3 regions of the Pectobacterium parvum genome follow, and region 3 is predicted to be linked to each of the others. Evidence: predicted binding sites of a transcription regulator. Region 3 holds the regulator's gene; each other region holds the start of a gene.

Region 1 (4,356 bases), 760 kb from region 3:
TGGGCGAAGAAGCATGATATCAACGCAGTCGGCCTGTGCCTGGGCGATGGCGGCAGCACGACGGTCACGCAGCTCGATGAGTCTCTGGGCTTTGTGGGCAAAGCGGAAGCGGGATCGCCTGCGCTGCTGAACACGCTGCTGTCTGCGGGCTACCTGCCTGTCGTCAGCTCCATCGGCATTACGGCACAGGGCGACCTGATGAACGTCAACGCTGACCAAGCGGCGACGGCACTGGCGCAAACGCTGGGCGCGGATTTAATCCTGCTGTCTGACGTGAGCGGCATTCTGGACGGTAAAGGCCAGCGTATTGCCGAAATGACGTCAGAGAAAGCCGAGCAGCTGATTGCTCAGGGCATCATCACCGATGGCATGATTGTTAAGGTTAACGCCGCGCTGGATGCTGCACGTGCACTGGGGCGTCCGGTTGATATCGCCAGCTGGCGTCATGCTGAGCAGCTACCTGCGCTGTTCAACGGCGTGTCGATTGGTACACGTATTCTGGCGTAAGTCGTTTCTGGGTATGGCATGATGCGATACCAACATGAATTAAATTCTGGGAGTAATCGTTATGGCTTTGTGGGGCGGTCGGTTTAGTCAGGCAGCAGATCAGCGTTTTAAACAATTTAATGACTCACTGCGGTTTGATTACCGTCTGGCAGAACAGGACATCGTTGGCTCGATCGGCTGGTCGAAAGCGCTGGTGACGGTCAATGTGCTTAGCGAGCAGGAGCAGCAGCAGCTGGAACAGGCGCTGAATGCGCTGCTGGTTGAGGTTCAAGCTGATCCTGAGATGATCCTGCAAAGCGATGCAGAAGACATTCATAGCTGGGTTGAACTGCGTCTGATTGAGAAAGTCGGCGATTTAGGTAAAAAGCTGCATACCGGTCGTAGCCGTAATGATCAGGTCGCGACTGACCTGAAACTGTGGTGCAAGGCGCAGATTGCAGAACTGCTGCTGTCGGTACGCCAGCTGCGTCAGGCGCTGGTCACGACGGCGGAAGCCAATCAGGATGCGGTGATGCCGGGTTACACCCACTTGCAGCGTGCGCAGCCGGTGACGTTTGCACACTGGTGCTTGGCTTACCACGAAATGCTGGCGCGTGATGAAAGCCGTCTGGAAGATACGCTGAAGCGTCTGGATGTCAGCCCGCTGGGCTGTGGTGCGCTGGCAGGAACGGCTTATCCGATCGACCGTGAGCAACTGGCGGGCTGGCTGGGATTTGCCTCGGCCACGCGTAACAGTCTGGACACGGTTTCCGATCGCGATCATGTGCTGGAACTGTTGTCCGATGCCTCAATCGGCATGATCCACCTGTCGCGTTTTGCCGAAGATCTGATCTTCTTCAACAGCGGTGAAGCGGCGTTCGTTGAGCTGTCTGACCGTGTGACATCAGGTTCTTCCCTGATGCCACAGAAGAAAAACCCAGATGCGCTGGAGCTGATTCGCGGTAAATGTGGTCGCGTACAGGGCGCGTTGACCGGCATGATGATGACGCTTAAAGGCTTGCCGCTGGCGTATAACAAAGACATGCAGGAAGACAAAGAAGGGCTGTTTGACGCGCTGGATACCTGGCACGACTGCCTGATGATGGCGGGTCTGGTGCTGGAAGGCATTCAGGTGAAGCGTCCGCGTTGTAAAGAAGCCGCCGAGCAAGGCTACGCGAACTCGACAGAACTGGCGGATTACCTGGTCGCGAAAGGCGTTCCGTTCCGTGAAGCGCACCATATCGTGGGTGAAGCGGTGGTTGAAGCCATTCGTCAGGGCAAAGCATTGGAAGCGTTGCCGCTGGCCGATCTGCAAAAATTCAGCGCCGTGATTGGCGAGGATGTGTACCCGATTCTGGCGCTACAATCCTGTCTGGATAAGCGTGCGGCACAAGGTGGCGTATCACCGCAGCAGGTTGCCAAAGCGATTAGTGATGCGAAGCAGCACTTAGCCTAAGTTGCCCTCTTCTGTTTCAGTTCCCCCAACGTGGTGTTTCGCGTTGGGGGATTTCTGCGTTACCGATCTGATTCTTCTGCAAATTATCATCTATCCATTTTCATATGGAATGCGGCTCGCATTTTTCTGCTCAGCATCTTCCCCACCAGAATTGTTTCTGGACATCCATACAGTATCATTTTACCTTGACCGACAGCGTGAAAGGCCTGCGGAGGCAAAGTGGATATCAGCATATTTTATGGTCTGGGCGGCAGTGCGGTCGGGCTATTGGTCGGGTGGTTAATTGCCAGCCTGATTCATCAGCAGAAGTTGTCGCGGCATGACACCGAACAGCAGTTGCTGGCGCAGACATTGCAGCAGGCTCAGCAGTCACTCAGCGAACAGCAGCAGGCAAAACAGCAGGACGAACAGCGGCTACGGCAAAACGAGCTGGAGCTGCGCACGGTTCACGCTCAACTCTCTGCCAGCCATGAAAAGCTGCAACAGCTTGCTGAACTCCGCGAGGAATGTGTGCAGTTAAATCAGGAACTGCGAACGCTGCGTGAAATCAACAGCTCGCAGGAAGCGGAGCTGCGGGAAGTCACCATTCGGCTGGAAGAAACCCGTATGGCGGCGGAAGAAAAGCAGCGTCTGCTGGCAAACAGCGAACAGCGGTTGACGACGCAGTTTGAGAATCTGGCGAACCGGATTTTTGAACATAGCGGCCGCAAAGTGGATGAACAAAATAAACAGAGTCTGGATAAGCTGCTGATGCCGCTGCGTGAGCAGCTTGATGGTTTCCGCCGTCAGGTGCAGGACAGCTTTGGTGCGGAAGCGCGCGAGCGTCACACGTTGGCGCATGAAATCCGCAATCTGCAACAACTGAACGCGCAGATGGCACATGAAGCTATCAATCTGACGAAAGCACTGAAAGGCGACAATAAGACGCAGGGTAACTGGGGCGAGGTGGTGTTAAGCCGCGTGCTCGAAGCCTCCGGCCTGCGTGAAGGCTACGAGTATCAAACTCAGGTTAGCGTGCAAACAGGCACAAATAGCCGCCTGCAACCGGATGTCATCGTGCGTTTACCGCAGGGCAAAGATGTTGTGATCGATGCCAAAATGTCGCTGGTGGCCTACGAGCGCTATTTTAATAGTGACGATGATGCAGAGCGGAGTGTGGCGCTGAACGAACATTTGCTCTCGGTTCGCAGCCATATTCGGCAGTTGAGCAGCAAAGATTATCAGCAGCTTCCGGGTCTGCGTTCGCTAGATTATGTGCTGATGTTTATTCCGGTCGAACCTGCCTTTCTGGTCGCTATCGATCGCCAGCCCGAATTGATCAACGAGGCGTTAAAGCACAATATTATGCTGGTCAGCCCGACCACGCTGTTGGTGGCATTACGCACCATCAACAATTTATGGCGCTATGAACAACAGAGCCGTAACGCACAGCAGATCGCCGAGAAAGCCTCGCGGCTGTACGATAAACTGCGGTTGTTTGTCGATGATATGGAAGCGCTGGGGCTGAGTCTGGATAAAGCGCAGGGCACTTATCGTCAGGCGATGAATAAACTTTCCTCTGGGCGTGGTAACCTTATTGGCCAGGCTGAGGGGTTCCGTGCGCTGGGTGTAGAAATCAAACGCACGATTAGCCCGTCATTAGCAGAAAAAGCAACGGCCCATGAGCACGCTGAACGCGATGAATTACCGGATTCCGTAGCACCCGACGCTGTTTCGCCAACCGTGAAAACGGAGGGCGAAGAAGGGGAAATCCCTTTCGCTGCCCGTACTGATTCGTACTAAATAGGTATGAATTTCGTGGGCTTGGGCACCATGCTATGCGAAATTAGTGCAGTGGGGTTTTTATACGGGTCTGGTACACTCTCACCATTAATGGGTAGACCCGAAATTTGACTGAAATAGTAGGCGGATAAGATGGCAAGTGAGCAGGAGAAAACGGCCGACTTTGGTTTTCGGACTGTCGCCAGAGATGAAAAAGAAGTCATGGTGGCTGAGGTTTTTCATTCTGTAGCAGCAAAGTATGACTTGATGAACGACCTGATGTCCTTTGGTATCCACCGTGTCTGGAAGCGTTTCACTATCGAATGTAGTGGCGTAAGACGTAACCAGCGAGTTCTGGATCTTGCCGGAGGCACAGGGGATTTAACTGCCAAGTTCTCCCGTATGGTTGGCGAAGGTGGTGAGGTCATTCTGGCGGACATCAATGCATCAATGCTGAAAGTGGGCCGCGAAAAACTGCGTAACAAAGGCATTATCGACAACATCAACTACGTGCAGGCCAATGCTGAAGCGCTGCCGTTCCCTGATGACTTCTTCGACTGCATTACTATCTCCTTTGGTCTGCGCAACGTGACGGACAAAAACAAAGCGCTGCGCTCAATGTACCGCGTGCTGAAGCCGGGTGGTCGCTTGCT
Region 2 (4,356 bases), 1.5 Mb from region 3:
CCATTGCCGGATGATGCGTTGGTGTTGCCACAGTTTCCTGTTTCGCAGCCTCAACAGGCGCTGACGCCGGCTGCATTGGATGACTAAACGCCAACGGGTTGCGATCATCGTCGTCGTCCTCATCTTCACCAGCATGCATCGGCGGAAGCTCTGGCTCGGCGTTATAGGACGGCTGTGAATAGGTAGAGGTGGGTTCACTGAACGTATGCGGTTCAGGTTCGCGTTCATTCTCCGCACTAAACGGCGAGAATGAAAAAGCGTTGTGCGATGTGGCAGAGTTTGGCTGAACAGGCTCACTGATCGCAGGCGGTGCTATCGGAGCAGGGATTTCCTCATCGCGCTGCAACGCACTGTCGTCATAACGTGACTGCTGCTGTGCTGCGAAATCTCTGGCTAGCTGCGCTTGCAGAAGCGCGTCTTCATCGTCTTCTTGCAGTGGGTATTCATCACCATAACGCTGACGTTGCTGATCCAGATACGCTTGCTGCAATGCCGCTTCCTGCTGGGCGATGTCATCCGGTGTCTCTTCCTGATACACGTCATTCGCCAATTCCGTTTCTGCGCTACCGTTCTGCGCCTGCAGCCTTGCTTGTTCTTCAGCCAGCCGCTGCGACGGCAGTTTGATTCCGTATGACGCCAGCTCGCGGCGAGTAGGAATGCGTACCGGGTTAGGACGTGGCAGTTCAGGCCCTACGCCGCGTTTAATCTGCGGATTATCAGCGCCATCGGCACTGAACGCAGGCATAAACGTGCTGTTCGTATTGAAATCCGTATCGCGTGCAGGTTGTGGCGGCTCAGCAAAAGGTTGAACCACAGGTGCCGTGACAATCGGTGGTACGGCACTCTCTCCGTAACTATTTCCGTAAGGTGCATACACACTGCTATGGAGTTCAGGCGAGGTTGCGATCTCTGGCATTGTCGCTGGCGTTTCAGGGACTTCAAACGAATACAACGGCGGATTTAGCGACGGCGTCGAATCAATCGCAGATGGAGTAACGGGCGGCACCATGCCAGACGATGAAGCAGAGAAGACTGATTCTGATAATGCTGAATCAGGCACTGCCGCATCAGACAATGTTGACCCTGCCACTAGCGTTTCTGCGGAGAGTACTGGTTGTGTCGCTGTCGGTGCGTTCTCAGCTAACGGTGATGACACGTCTATCTTATTTTCTGCCGCCGTGTCGTTTACCGCATCAGCAACGGAAGACGCAGAAAACAGAACGTCATCGTCATCACGCTGTTGTGTTATTTCCTCGCCCGACGCTTCATCGTGGCGCAGATTAAGCACGTCGCTTTCATCCTCTTCACGATCGTTTTCTTCACGATAGTCCTCGTCGCGGCGCGAACGATTTGACATAAACGTCAGACAGCCCAACACACCTGCGCCAATTTTTTCAGCGATCGTTAACCATGACCAGCCGGTAAACAGCGTTAATCCTGCGCCCCACACACAGAGCAGAATCAGCGTTGCACCCATGCTGTTGAAACGCGGGATCATTGAGCTGCTCAACAAGCTTCCCAAAACACCACCGGAAGCAAAATAGTAGAGATCGTCAATATTCAACGCAGCCAAACCACAAGAGGTCAGGATCAGCGCCAATGTCCCAATCAGGCGAAGTGAAAAGGTAAAATATTCAATAGATTGTTGGTTATCACGCTGACGGAAAGCCGCCCAACACAGGGATAACATGATCGGTGGAATAGCATAGGCCAGAACGCCAAAAATGAAGAACAGCGTATCCGCCAGCCAGGCACCCGCCACACCACCAAAGTTGTGGATAGGTTCATGCCACGCAGTTTGTGACCAACTAGGATCGGAGGGGCTGAAACTGAGTAGTGCGACACCGAGATAAACAGCAAAAAGTGCCACAACGATTAAAATCGCTTCGAGCAAGCGACGCGTTCCGCTGAGTTTCTTCAGGGTAACGTCTTTGTCTTCTGTATATTCCTGGCTCAAGAGTCTCTCCAGGGGCCTGTAAGGTTTATGACAAAGCGCCGAGAAAACCCGGCGCTGGGACTGTATAAATTCACAGGAGTGTAGCTGAATTTATCGGGTTTTGCACCCACACGTTTACCGGGTCTTAATGACCAGACGGTTGCTTTGCTTCACTTCTTCCATCACCACGTAAGTACGTGTGTCGTTTACGCCCGGCAAACGCAGCAGCGTTTCGCCCAGGAGCTTACGATAAGCAGACATGTCCGGCACGCGTGTTTTCAACAGGTAGTCAAAATCACCGGAAACCAGATGACACTCCTGAATTTCTTCCAGCTTCTGCACCGCAGAGTTAAACTGTTCAAACACATCAGGCGCACCGCGGTTTAGCGTTATTTCAACAAAAACCAGCAGTGACGCATCCAGATAATGCGGGTTTAGCAGCGCTGTGTAGCCATTAATAAAACCCTGTCTCTCCAGACGACGCACACGTTCCAGACAAGGCGTTGGCGACAGCCCAACACGTTTGGAAAGCTCGACATTGGAAATACGCCCATCTTTTTGCAATTCGTTCAGGATGTTACGATCAATACGATCGAGATCTTTTCCTGGCCGTTTTTTAGTGTCTACCATTATTATTGTCTCTCTTCACTTTTCCCTGCACCCGCTTTACCCCGATAGACCTCATGTATCAGAGCTACCCTTAAAGAAGACACGCTGCCTATTTTGTATATCAACAGTCATTAACTTCTCGTTCTCGCCCCACGTATTGCTTACCCGCGAAGAAGACCATCACGTCATATCCGTGGCCCAAAGGCCTACCTGCGCAAAAACGAATAAAAAGCCGAGCTTTTAACTGTTCACATACAAAAAATTTCCTCTTACCCAGATGTTTTCGCAAATGCACAGCCGATTGTCAAAGCAAAACAACGAAAATCAGAAGAAACTGCCAGATTGGATAAGCCAGAGCCCTTCGCCGAGGTAACTTCAATCATTTTACTTATGAATGTGGCTGATTTTTCAGCGATTTGTCGTCACCATCGTCATTAACGATTAAACAAATAGCCAGCAACTTTTCTGCATACTTTTTTTACTCTTGTAATTTCCTTACAATCATTCGCATTGTCCGTGGTAGAGACGGTTCGTAGTAAAGAAACGTGTTTGTCGTAGAGACCGTTCATATGAACCTTATCCGCCGTCATGAAATGAGGAAAGCATGGGTACTGTTAAACATCACAAGTTATTGATTCTGGGTTCAGGCCCGGCTGGCTACACTGCCGCTGTTTATGCTGCACGGGCGAATTTACAGCCAGTATTAATCACGGGTATGGAAAAAGGCGGTCAGCTGACGACCACGACCGAAGTAGAAAATTGGCCGGGTGATGCCGATGATTTAACTGGCCCGCTGTTAATGGAGCGTATGCATGCACACGCGACCAAATTCAATACTGAAGTGATCTTCGATCATATTGAACGTGTTGATTTGCAGAACCGTCCCTTCCGTTTATTCGGTGATAGCGCCGAATACACCTGTGACGCACTAATCATCGCTACCGGGGCATCAGCGCGTTATCTTGGTCTGCCATCTGAAGACGCGTTTAAAGGCAAAGGGGTTTCTGCCTGCGCAACCTGTGACGGGTTCTTCTACCGTAACCAGAAAGTCGCCGTGGTTGGCGGCGGGAATACCGCAGTAGAAGAAGCCTTGTATTTGTCTAACATCGCGGCGGAAGTGCATTTAATTCACCGTCGCGAGACGTTCCGTTCAGAGAAGATTCTGATCGATCGCCTGATGGACAAAGTTAAAAACGGCAACATCATCCTGCATACCAATCGTACGCTGGACGAAGTACTGGGCGATGACATGGGCGTAACCGGTGTGCGTATCCGCGATACGCAGAGCGACGCCGCAGAAGAACTGGAGCTGGCTGGCGTGTTTATCGCTATCGGCCACAGTCCGAACACGGCCGTATTTGGCGGTCAGTTGGAACTGGAAAACGGTTATATCAAAGTGCAGTCCGGTATTCATGGCAACGCAACACAAACCAGCATTCCTGGCGTCTTTGCCGCAGGCGACGTCATGGATCACATCTACCGTCAGGCCATTACCTCCGCAGGTACCGGCTGTATGGCGGCACTGGATGCTGAACGTTATCTTGACGGGCTGACCGTCAACAAGTAATACGCTGCTGATAACGGAGCGGCGACGGCCGTTCCGTTTTCTTCACTTCTGGCTTACCTTCCGCAACACAAAATTGATCGCCTCACCCATTTCCCTTCTCCTTTTCGTTTGCAGCGCGCCCCTGTCGCGGTAACATGGCGTCATTCTGCGTGATAGAAGATAATTTTGTTAACTAACAGTTGCATGAGAGTTATTTTCTGTTAAGTCCATTTCTGCAATATAACGAACTGGTGCCTGATGAAAA
Region 3 (4,356 bases):
CAGCGTTTCACGCACGCCTGCTGACAGCAGTTGCAGCGTGCGAATTCGTGGTGGATTGATTGCCAATTCACCATCACGGCTGCACAGTAGCTCTTGTCGAATCAGTTCGTTAGACAACGTTTCCAGCACATCTGGCAACTGTTCTTTCGAATAATGCAGGAACAGTTCAGATTGCAGCAGCGGATAGACCAGCGTGATTTGTCGTACGACTTCAGCAAGCGTAATTCGGCGATGATGGATGACGATGCTGGCAATCAGTGACGGCAAGACCAACAGATGCTGGATGTTATTGCGGTAATACGTCATCAGTACCGCCTGCTCGCGCGGCAGAATGATGATGTCACCAATACTGTCCTTCTCCACTTCGAACTTGTTCATGCTCAGCGCGTGTTCCAACAGTTCATCCGCTGTCTTCTTCGGTGCTGTAATATCTTTATGGTAAGGAACCTGACGCAGCAGTTGCAGATAGCAATCCAGCTGTTCGTGCATTTGTTCGCGCGTCAGCGAGCGTTGGCGCGAGGCTAACAAGGCGGTAGAGCACAGGTTCATTGCATTTGCTGCCGCAGAATTGTTGATGCGCACCATGATATCCATAGAGATATCTTGCACCGTCGGTGTTAGCCAGCTTGGACGTTGTGCCTCGATGGGATCAATCGCGTCACGCCATTGCGGTACATGCTGGTTCAGATAGGTTGTCAGCGGGAGCGGTTCGCCGAAGTTCACATAACCCTGACCCAAATTACGCAGTTTGCGCAAACCGCGCACCATCTGCATAAAGCCTTCTTTTTCCTTCACCGCACCGCGCAGCTCTTTCGCATAGGTGCCGACTTCCATCACGTGCTCGTAACCGATATAAATCGGTACCAGCGTGATAGGGCGCGTGCCGCCTCTGAGCATAGCCTGAATGGTCATGGCCAGCGTACCGGTTTTCGGCTCTAACAGACGACCCGTGCGCGAACGCCCGCCTTCCATGAAGTATTCAACCGAATAACCACGGGCAAACAGCTCACCCAGATATTCACGGAAGATCGTGGAATACAGCTTGTTGCCTTTGAAGGTACGGCGAATAAAGAACGCACCAAGACGGCGGAAGATCGGTCCCGCTGGCCAGAAATTAAGGTTGATACCGGCGGCGATGTGCGGCGGCACCAAGCCTTGATGGTACAGAACGTAGGACAGCAGCAGATAATCCATATGGCTGCGGTGGCAGGGCACATAAACAATGCCGTGACCATCCTGCGCCAACTGGCGAACGCGTTCGGCGTTATGGACGTTAATCCCCTGATAAAGGCGATTCCACGTCCAGCTCAATACACGATCCGACAAACGCACGGCTTCGTAGGAGAAGTCGGCGGCGATTTCTTCCATCAGCGCAATCGCGTTTTGCTGCGCTTTCTCATGAGAAATCTTCTTGCTGCGCGCCTCATCGTCTACGGCTTTCTTGATCGCTTTGGAATCAAGCAGCTTGTTAAATAGTTCCTGACGCACTGGCAAGCGCGGCCCAACTGCCGCCAAACGCTGGCGTGAGAAGTGCATACGCGCGACGCGTGCCAGCTTGTGGGCTATGGTTTTGTCCGTGCCGTGCTCGGTCGCCATATAGCGTAGCGAGACCGGGCTGGAGAAGCGGACAAAGCTGTCACGGCCTAGCCACAGGACGGCAAAGAATTTCTCGATGCCGTTGAGCAAACGCAGGTGTGGCGCGGCCTGCGAATGGCCTTCCCGACCTGGGGATCGCCCAAACATCACGGAAACCGGCACCATCTGTACGTCTAAATCTGGATTGGCACGATGCAGGTCCAGATAGTCGTGGAACAGCTTGACGGATTTCTGCTTGGGAACGTAATAGCGGAAGACGCGTGGCCCGTCATTAATAAAGACGTGGCTGGGAAGTTCGACGCCATTGAATTCGAACGGCAGCGAAGGATCGGGTAACCCTAATGCCAAGCACTTCGCACGTAGCGTTAAGAGATCCGCCTGAGAGTTATAAGGCAGAACATAGAGTATAGGACGTGAGGGATCTAACCCCAACTCGACCACCGGATCTGCGGGAATAATTTTGCTTTTCACTAGCAGTTTCAGTGGGAGATTCAATAATTTATAGTAAATTTTACGCCAACCTGACATAACAACGTGGAGCCTCTTGTTAGCAATGCGCCGCAAGGATACCAGAAACTGCGCTGGAGATCTGTGGTGATGAGACAACGTAGGTGCGTTAAAATGCGAACTATTTTACATAAATAATGGAGAACAAATGAATAAAGCAACGGGGATGACCCGGATTATTAAGGCGACCGGTTATTCCTTTAAGGGGCTGAAGCAGGCGTGGGAGCATGAGGCGGCGTTTCGTCAGGAAACGATACTGACCCTTGTCGGCGTCATTATCGCATGTTTACTGCCGGTTACGCTGGTCGAGAAGCTCCTGCTGATTGTGTCTGTGGTACTGATTATGCTGTTTGAGCTGGCCAACAGCGCCATTGAAGCGGTTGTTGATCGCATTGGTCTCGAGCACCATGAATTATCCGGTCGGGCGAAAGATATCGGCTCGGCGGCTGTCTTTGTTGCCATCTTGTTAGCCGCTGTCGTCTGGGGCAGTATCCTCTGGCAACATTTTGCCTGACGGTACGCATAAATGAGTAAAAGTCAGGGCTTTGCCTATATCCCGATTCCCAATTGTGCCTTACCTGTATATACTCACAGAAAGACTGTATAAACAACCAGGGGGCGGAATGAAAGTATTAACAGCAAGGCAGCAGCAGGTTTATGAGCTGATCCGCGATCATATTGCGCACACTGGGATGCCGCCAACGCGCGCGGAAATTGCTCAACAGCTGGGGTTTCGCTCTCCCAATGCGGCTGAAGAACATTTGAAAGCGCTGGCGCGTAAAGGCGTGATTGAAATTGTATCGGGTGCTTCACGCGGTATTCGTCTGCTGATGGAAGAAGAGACGGGCATTCCTCTGGTTGGTCGCGTCGCCGCAGGTGAACCTCTGCTGGCACAGGAACATATTGAATGTCGCTATCAGGTTGACTCTGCGATGTTCAAACCCAGCGCTGATTTTTTGCTGCGAGTGAGCGGCATGTCGATGAAAAATATCGGTATATTGGATGGCGATTTGCTGGCTGTACATAAAACGGAAGATGTGCGCAACGGCCAGATCGTCGTGGCGCGTATTGACGATGAAGTGACGGTGAAGCGCCTGAAAAAGCAGGGCAATACGGTGCACCTTATCGCTGAAAATGAAGAGTTCTCCCCCATCGTTGTCGATCTGCGCCAGCAAAGCTTTTCGATAGAAGGTTTAGCGGTTGGCGTCATTCGTAATAGCGACTGGAGCTAACCGTTCGCAGAGATGCACTGCTCGCCAGTCTGGATCAGTGCATCATGTTCTGTGTGTTAATCTGCCAATCTGCCAGATATATATATTTAGTTACATTTCGTGCGCGTTTCTACGATCCCCATTATCCTTCTGTTTTTTCACTGCTTTTTGCGGTCATTTTCCCTTTCTCAACGCCCATTCCAGTCACAAATTCCTGGTTTTATCTTTTAAGTGAAATATTCGACTATAATTTTTAGCAAGGTAAGCATTTTTATCTTGATTAATCGTTTGCCGATTGATCATTAGCCATCACATTGAGATAGCCCAGTAATCAAGGGAGACAGTGGCGAAGAGCACCGTCATGGTTCACATATTTATGATGCTGCTTACTGAATAAATCTATTTATCTGAAACTGATGCATAAGTCGGTAGTCACGATTTTTTATGCGCAATTCACCTAAGGTACGGAGATTCTTATGAATAAAGACCAAGCCAGCGGTAACTGGAAACAGTTTAAAGGTAAAGCGAAAGAGCAATGGGGCAAATTAACGGATGACGATCTGACGGTCATCGAAGGTAAACGTGACCAACTGGTGGGTAGAATCCAGGAACGTTACGGGTACGAAAAAGAAGCGGCAGAGAAAGAAGTGAAACACTGGGAAGATCACCATAAATATCACTGGTAACTATCATTGGTAGCTATCACTGGTCACAACAGTGATGTCTCTCCACAGAAAAAACGATAGCCCCTGGGCTATCGTTTTTTAATGGGAACAGTATGGTCGTGATCGCAATGATCCGGCTGTTTGCATGATGCAACTTCCTGACAGCCTCCACACAAGCCGTGTGCTTCCACCACGCTGTGACGCAACGTAAACCCTGACTGCTGTGCCAGACTACGCAGCGTTTCTTCCACACCTTCGGTTTGACGTTCTGTAACCTGTCCGCAGCGGTCGCAGATGAAAAGGGCGGACGTGTGGCTGTGGTCTTCAATATGGTGACACAGCACGTAGCTGTTGTTTGATTCGACGCGATGAATGAA

The links. The regulator LexA, encoded in region 3, represses DNA repair genes until DNA is damaged. The targets are predictions, from matches to a motif close to TNCTGTATGTACATACAGNA.
Region 1: a site for LexA is predicted at 2,098-2,117, ahead of rmuC (DNA recombination protein RmuC). Genes of this name have one in related genera too.
Region 2: a site for LexA is predicted at 2,016-2,035, ahead of LOZ86_RS12760 (DNA translocase FtsK 4TM domain-containing protein). Genes of this name have one in related genera too.

The regions. Positions count from the first base shown of each region.
Region 1 covers NZ_CP087392.1:404,936-409,291, forward strand. The annotation lists gene argB (acetylglutamate kinase) at 1-507, shown strand, start outside; gene argH (argininosuccinate lyase) at 569-1,942, shown strand; gene rmuC (DNA recombination protein RmuC) at 2,162-3,724, shown strand; gene ubiE (bifunctional demethylmenaquinone methyltransferase/2-methoxy-6-polyprenyl-1,4-benzoquinol methylase UbiE) at 3,857-4,356, shown strand, end outside.
Region 2 covers NZ_CP087392.1:2,838,950-2,843,305, forward strand. The annotation lists gene LOZ86_RS12760 (DNA translocase FtsK 4TM domain-containing protein) at 1-1,957, opposite strand, end outside; gene lrp (leucine-responsive transcriptional regulator Lrp) at 2,072-2,566, opposite strand; gene trxB (thioredoxin-disulfide reductase) at 3,150-4,112, shown strand; gene cydD (heme ABC transporter permease/ATP-binding protein CydD) at 4,350-4,356, shown strand, end outside.
Region 3 covers NZ_CP087392.1:4,345,888-4,350,243, reverse strand. The annotation lists gene plsB (glycerol-3-phosphate 1-O-acyltransferase PlsB) at 1-2,124, opposite strand, end outside; gene LOZ86_RS19570 (diacylglycerol kinase) at 2,252-2,617, shown strand; gene lexA (transcriptional repressor LexA) at 2,727-3,335, shown strand; gene LOZ86_RS19560 (CsbD family protein) at 3,791-4,000, shown strand; gene zur (zinc uptake transcriptional repressor Zur) at 4,069-4,356, opposite strand, start outside.